2 linked regions of the Novipirellula caenicola genome follow. The main gene of each other region encodes a partner of the protein of the gene in region 2 in a complex. Links are inferred from orthologs where the notes say so. Each region holds a gene or a part of one and is shown on either strand. Other genes may lie near its edges. The genes, in order: carB and carA.

What was found.
Region 1: the proteins of carA (region 2) and carB are in contact, whole or in part, in a solved structure (PDB 1KEE), measured with the Escherichia coli proteins. The link is inferred for Novipirellula caenicola from one-to-one orthologs.

Annotation. Positions count from the first base shown.
Region 1 is NZ_BAABRO010000016.1:142,240-146,385, forward strand. What follows is about bases 203-4,028. They hold carB (carbamoyl-phosphate synthase large subunit), read right to left. Parts: upstream 3,658-4,028; coding sequence 403-3,657; downstream 203-402. Other genes in these bases: ABEA92_RS24455 (sigma-54-dependent transcriptional regulator), read right to left, coding at 203-311; ABEA92_RS24465 (CRTAC1 family protein), read right to left, coding at 3,928-4,028. In the rest of the region: more of ABEA92_RS24455, read right to left, coding at 1-202; more of ABEA92_RS24465, read right to left, coding at 4,029-4,146. UniProt on the Escherichia coli protein: Large subunit of the glutamine-dependent carbamoyl phosphate synthetase (CPSase).
Region 2 is NZ_BAABRO010000002.1:239,002-242,198, reverse strand. The notes cover bases 289-3,165. They hold carA (glutamine-hydrolyzing carbamoyl-phosphate synthase small subunit), read right to left. Parts: upstream 2,351-3,165; coding sequence 1,226-2,350; downstream 289-1,225. Other genes in these bases: ABEA92_RS04955 (tetratricopeptide repeat protein), read right to left, coding at 2,773-3,165. In the rest of the region: more of ABEA92_RS04955, read right to left, coding at 3,166-3,197. UniProt on the Escherichia coli protein: Small subunit of the glutamine-dependent carbamoyl phosphate synthetase (CPSase).

The sequences.
Region 1 (4,146 bases), on a different replicon or contig from region 2:
GCGTGACCGGTCACCATCACGACTTCGCAATCAGGCAACTGTTTGCGCGCGAGCTTCAGTATCTCCATCCCGTCGACATCGTTCATCACCATGTCGGTGATGATGATGTCGTAGGTCTCTCGCTGGACAAGCTTTGCTGCTTCGGGGCCACTGGTGGCGACTTCGCACTTGTAACCGACTTTTTCCAGGCTTTCCGTCATCGCCCGAGCATGCGCGGCTTCGTTGTCGACCACCAGTAATCGAAGTTCGCCCGGATCGTACAATCGGGCCGACTCACTAGAGGCGTTTGGATTGGCTGACTCGTCACTCATGGATCACTCATTGTGGAACCGATCTCGCGTCGATGGGTAAATTCCATCGAGCGAGACCGCTACGCGTGGCAAAAAAGGGGCCTCGATTAGGTTACAGCGAACGGGCGTAACGGGTTTGCAGCGATTCGACTTCCATCGAACCTTCACGCATCGCCGTCATCGCTCGAATCGCGGCATCGGCAGCGTCCACCGTGGTAATGCATGGCACACCGGATTGGACCGCCGCAGCGCGAATCTTGCCTTCGTCCGTCCGGGCTCCTTTGCCGCTCGGAGTGTTAATGATCAACTGCACGTCGCCATTTTTCAAGTGATCGATCAAGTTGGGATGCCCTTCGGCGATCTTCTTGACGCGAGTCACCTTGACGCCGACTTCTTCTAGCTTGGCCGCGGTGCCACTGGTCGCTAGCAACTCGAATCCAAGCTCTGACAAGCTTTTTCCGAGCGTCACGACCGAGTCCTTGTGGCGTGGGGCGAGGCTTAAGAAAATCTTGCCCGACTCGGGAAGCACCGATCCGGCGGCAATTTGGCTCTTCGCAAACGCCAGCGAAAACTTCTCGCTGATCCCCATCACTTCGCCTGTGCTTCGCATTTCCGGGCCGAGCACGATGTCGACGCCGCTGAACTTGCGGAACGGGAACACGCTTTCTTTGATCGAAACGTGACGTGGAATGGGTTCTTCGGTGACTCCCTGTTCTTTCAGCGATACACCGGCCATCACCTTGGTTGCAATGTTGGCCACCGGAACGCCGGTCGCCTTGGCGACAAACGGTACCGTACGGCTAGCACGCGGATTGACTTCGAGGATGTACAGCGTCGGAGTGCCGTCTTCCATCTTGATTGCGTATTGAATGTTCATCAAACCGACGACTTTCAATCGCATCGCCAATCGCTTGGTGGTCTCGCGGATTTCCGCCAAGATCGGCTGAGTCAAGCTGAACGGAGGAATCGCACAAGCCGAGTCACCCGAGTGAACGCCGGCCTCTTCGATGTGTTCCATGATTCCCATGATCACACAATCGGTGCCATCGGCGACCGCGTCGACGTCCACTTCGGTGGCGTCTTCGAGGAAGCGGTCAATCAATACAGGTTGCCCATCGGCGACAATAAATGCTTCGGCAACGTAACGTTCGAACTGCGATTGGTCGTAGCAGATTTCCATCGCGCGTCCGCCCAGTACGAAGCTAGGACGTACCAACGCGGGGAAGCCGATCTTTTTGGCTTCGCGGCGAGCTTCGTCCATATTGCGAGCGATGCCGCTCGGAGGCTGACGCAGCCCCAATTCTTCGATCAGATTTTGGAACAGCTCTCGGTCTTCGGCTGCTTCGATTGTCTCGACACTGGTTCCGATAATCGGCACACCGGCTTCTTTCAATCCACGAGCGAGATTCAACGGCGTTTGGCCGCCGAACTGGGCGATCACCCCATCGGGCTTGATCTCGTCACAGATGTTTAGCACGTCTTCGATCGTCAACGGTTCAAAGAACAGCACGTCCGATGTGTCGTAGTCGGTGCTGACGGTTTCAGGGTTGCTGTTCACCATCACGCTTTCGATACCGATTTCACGCAACGCGAAACTGGCGTGACAGCAACAGTAATCGAACTCGATTCCCTGGCCGATTCGGTTCGGACCACCACCTAGGATGATCACTCGCCGTTTGCCTTCGACCGGCGGCGGAAGCTCGTCCTCGTGCTCGTACGCGCTGTAGTAATAGGGCGTGTACGCTTCGAATTCAGCGGCACAGGTATCCACGCTCTTGAACACCGGTTTCACCCCGTGGCTCAACCGTTTGGCTCGCACTTTCAATTCCGTCGTGGAAGTCATTTTGGCGATTTGACGATCCGAGAAACCGAATCGCTTCGCTTGCCAAAAATCATCCCGCGTCATCGTGTCGATCGATCCGATGGCACGGATTCGATCTTCCTCTTCGACAATTTGGAACATGTGGTCCAAGAACCACGGGTCGATGTGAGTCAACGAATAGATTTCTTCCAACGACATGCCCGCCTTGATGGCGTACCGCATGTAGAAAATGCGTTCGGCACCAGGCGTGCTCAACTTGGCGACAATCTCGTCTTTGTCGGACTGGTTCTCGGTACCCCAGGTGTCTTTGTTGTCGCAGCCCAAACCAAAGGCGCCGACTTCCAAGCCACGCATCGCTTTTTGCAGCGATTCTTTGAACGTACGGCCGATGGCCATCGTCTCGCCGACGCTCTTCATTTGCGTCGTCAACGTCGCATCGGCTTCGGGGAATTTTTCAAAGGCAAAGCGTGGCATCTTGGTGACGACGTAGTCGATCGTCGGTTCAAAGCACGCTTTGGTTTTCTTGGTGATGTCGTTGGGAAGTTCCCACAACAGATAGCCGACCGCCAATTTGGCGGCAATCTTTGCGATCGGATAGCCCGTAGCCTTACTAGCCAATGCACTCGATCGGCTGACACGCGGATTCATCTCGATCACGATCATGCGGCCCGTTTTCGGCTCGATCGCAAATTGGATGTTGCTACCGCCCGTTTCGACGCCGATTTCGCGAATGACTGCCAACGAAGCATCACGCATGCGTTGGTATTCTTTGTCGGTCAAGGTTTGCGCCGGAGCGACGGTGATCGAGTCGCCGGTGTGAACCCCCATGGCATCAAAGTTTTCGATGCTACAGATGATGATGCAATTGTCGTCGCGGTCACGGACGACTTCCATCTCGTATTCTTTCCAACCGATGATCGATTCTTCGATCAACACTTCGGTGACCGGAGATTGATCGAGTCCATTTTGGACCAGCGAATCAAATTCGTCACGGTTGTACGCAATCGCCGATCCCGAACCGCCCATCGTAAAGCTAGGTCGTACCACGGCTGGCAAACCGACGTCCGCCAATGCTTCGCGAGCTTGTTGTAGCGTATTGACGGTGTGGCCTTTGCAGACGTCCAAACCGATCTTTTCCATCGCCTCTTTGAATTGGTCTCGCTCTTCGGCCTTGGCGATCACCTTGGCGTTGGCGCCGATCATCTCGACACCGTATTTCTCGAGCACGCCGTTGGCTTCGAGATCCATCGCGACGTTCAGCCCGGTTTGTCCGCCGAGCGTGGGCAGCAAGACGTCGGGACGTTCTTTGGCGATGATTTTTTCAACCATCTGCCAGGTCAACGGTTCGATATAGGTCGCGTCTGCCGTCGCGGGATCGGTCATGATCGTCGCCGGGTTGCTGTTGACCAAGACGACCTCGTAGCCTTCTTCGCGCAAAGCCTTACATGCTTGTGTACCGGAATAATCAAATTCACAAGCCTGCCCAATTACGATCGGACCACTACCAATAAGCAGGATTTTCTTGATATCGTCTCGACGAGGCACGGAGTTTTCCCGAATTGTTGGGGGATGGAAGTTGGTTCGAAATCCGACACGCGGGGGCAGCGAACGATCCGGTGGCGGCGAATCCTGAGGAAAAGACGGCTGCTCCGGACGCTGCTAAACCAAACGCATGCAAATTGCCGCAAAGAATAGCAAAGAATCTTCCGTTGCCGTAGTGGTCGCTCCGCTCAGAAACGTGTTGTGTGCCTCTTAATGTCGCTGAACTAGCCTTTAGGGAAGTCAGAATCGATGGCTTGTCGCAGCCGTTTTTGGCTACGGACGGCTCCAAAATGCTCGAAAATCATGCACCCGGTTTAGATGCGGGGCATTCAAACGATCCGCCTTCTGAATTTGCTCGGATTGCTGCCGAGTGGGGGGGTAGGTGGTCATCTGCTTAAACGGCAAAGGCTCTGCACTTTGCCCACTCAGCGTGTTCAGGTCGGCGTCTTTGTCCCAACCAACGCAGTGCAGGATAAAGTCCCGTTTCCAGCC
Region 2 (3,197 bases):
TCCAGGCTGGAACCGCCCACGTCGTACGCCCATTTGCAATGTATGCATCTCTTTCGCCGCGACGTCGAATCACGACGCGCGCAATCGGCTTGGAAAGCCGAGCGACAATGGTGCGCCGTCACCCAATTTTCAATTTGCAATTGTCAATTTAACTTTTTCAATCTTTCCGCAAGGAACTCACCCGCCCGGCGAAGACGGGAGGGTCGGAAAACGAGCCTTCAGCGAGTTTTCCGGGGAGGGCTTCGTGGCAGCTAAATTGAACGTTCTATCTCTAACACCCCGAGGCCCCACCGGTTAGCTTGCTCCGCTCGCTCTGACCTCCCCAAAACAAGTTTCGAGGAGGTGAAGCACAATACCGACGTCATGTGCCCGTAGCGAAGCTTGTCAAAAGTTTTGGCACCGTCAGTTGTGCCACCATTGTCGGCCAGCTTTCCAAGCTGGAACCGCCCGCGTCGTACGCCCCGTTTGCAATGCAGGCATCTTTCTCGCTGCGACGTTCAATCACGACGCCCGCCATCGGCTTGGAAAGCCGAGCGACAATGGTGCGCCGTAGCGAAACTTGTCGAAAGTTTCGATCCGATTTGGGAGTCCGCTAAGGAACTCACCCGCCCGGCGAAGACGGGAGGGGCGGAAAACGAGCCTTCAGCGAGTTTTCCGGGGAGGGCTACGTGGCGGCTAAATCGAACCACCTATCTCTAACACCCCGAGGCCCCACCGGTGAGCTTGCTCCGCTCGCTCTGACCTCCCCAAAACAAGTTTCGGGGAGGTGAAGCACAATACCGGCGTCACGTACCCGTAGCGAAACTTGTCAAAAGTTTCGGCACCGTCAGCAGGGGCACCATTGTCGGCCAGCTTTCCAGGCTGGAACCGCCTGCGTCGTACGCAACATGTGCAACGCAGGCATCTCTCTCGCTGCGACGTCTAACCACGACGCACGCAATCGGCTTGGAAAGCCGAGCGACAATGGTGCGCCGTAGCGAAACTTGTCAAAAGTTTCGGCACCGTAAGCTGTGCCACGATTGTCGGCCAGCTTTCCAAGCTGGAACCGCCCGCGTCGTACGCACCATTTGCAACGCAGGCATCACTCTCGCTGCGACGTCGAATCACGACGCCCGCAATCGGCTTGGAAAGCCGAGCGACAATGGTAGAGCGGAATTCCGACAACACGTGTGCAACCGACGAAAGTCTTCACGACTTTCGCTACGGGCTGCGGCACTGCCATCACCTACTTGGCGATTTGCTTTTCAAATCGCTCGAATAGATAGTGGCTGTCGTGAGGTCCCGAGGCGGCTTCGGGGTGATATTGCACTCCGAAGGCGGAGTGTTCGCGGTGTCGAACACCAGCGACGGTGTCGTCGTTCAAGTTGCGATGGGTGACTTCCAAGCAATCGGGAAGCGATTTCTCATCGACCGCAAAGCCGTGATTCTGAGTCGTGATCTCGACCTTGCCGGTTTGAATATCGAATACCGGTTGATTGACACCGCGATGTCCGAACTTCAGCTTGAATGTTTTCGCGCCACAGGCCAGCGATAACAGTTGATGGCCAAGGCAGATCCCAAATACCGGAACTTGCCCCAACAATTCGCGGATCGTGTTGTGTGCGTACTCGAGCGGTTCCGGGTCGCCGGGGCCATTGGACAAAAACACGCCGTCGGGGTTCTGCTTCATGATCTCGTCGGCAGACGTGTCGCCGGGCACTACCGTGACTTGGTTTCCACGCGATGCAAAGTGACGCGGGATGTTCCATTTCATGCCGAAGTCCATACAAACAACATGCGCCCCGCTGTTGGTTCGATCATGTTTGCTGACTTCGGTTTCAGTCCAGTCGTCGAGCTTTTCGTCCCATGACATCGCCTTTTTCGGCATCACTTCGCGAACAATATCACGGCCAACCAGCCCTTGCGACGCTTTGGCTTTCTCGACCAAGCTTTCGTCATTCAGGTCGCTCGTCGACAAGATCCCCCGCATTGCTCCGGTGGTCCGAATCCGGCGAACGAGTGCTCGCGTATCAATTCCGGTCAATCCGAGGATGTTGTTTTTTTGCAGGTACGACTGCAGGTCGCCCTCGGCCCGATAGTTACTGAAGATTCGACTGTCCGAGCGAACGATGAAGCCCGAAAGCGACGGCGATTCGTGCTCGATGTCGATCGAATTGACGCCGTAATTTCCGATCTCGGGATACGTCATCGTGACGATTTGACCGCGATAACTTGGGTCGGTCAAAATCTCTTGGTAGCCAGTCATCGCCGTATTGAAGACGACTTCCCCAGCCACCTCCCCCTCGGCACCAAACGCGTATCCTTCGTAAACGGTACCATCTTCGAGCGCAAGTTTCGCTGGTTTGGGCATATCAGATGCAGAGTGTTTTTGGTTAAGGGAACAAAATTCCGATAGCCTTAGAATAAACACCTTTTGCATTTTTGACGAGGCGGGGTGTGTCGCTGTCCTACGAACTTGCCAACTCAGCCCGGCAAATCCAGCTAACCGGGGGGCCGCGAATCGACAAAACGATTCGCGAACAAGGATGGTTGTCCTGTTGTCATCGCTCGCCAACAAAAAAGCCGCAATCCGAAGATTGCGGCTTGCGATGGTCGCCGAATCGATCAACGGATCATTCAGCAGTGACCCGCAGGAAGCTGACTCGCAGGAACATGCCCGCTCGATCAGCCTGCCCAATGTGCCTGCCCGATCAGCCCGCTCAATAATCCGTTCGATCAGCTTAAGTGACAAACTGCAGTCGGGCCGAGTCGCCGGCCGTCACGCTTTGCGAATCAGGTATCAATCAAGTCTTCGGGCGACAGGATGGGCACCTTGTTCTCTTCGACCTCTTGCTTTTCACGCCAAGGCTTGTTGTTGCGATAGCTTTCGAGTTCCTCTTTGAGCTGTTCAAGCTGCTCGTTCTCCTCTTCCTTGCCAAGCTCGACCGCCTTGCTGCTCCACTCGATCGCTTTTTCGAAGTCGCCGTTTTCGGCGTAGCCGGCCGCAAGCGTGCTGAGGATATGAGCTTCTTTGAACTCGGTCAATTCCGCGGCTCGTGTGCCATATTTGATGGCTCGCTCGCCGTCTCGCAATTCATCGTTGGGCGAGGTGGCCAGAACCCATGCCAAGTTATTGAGGATGCCCGGCAGTTCCAAGCTGTCCTCTTCGGCTACTTTCACCGCTCGCTCGTAATCCGCGACAGCGTCAGCATGTTCGC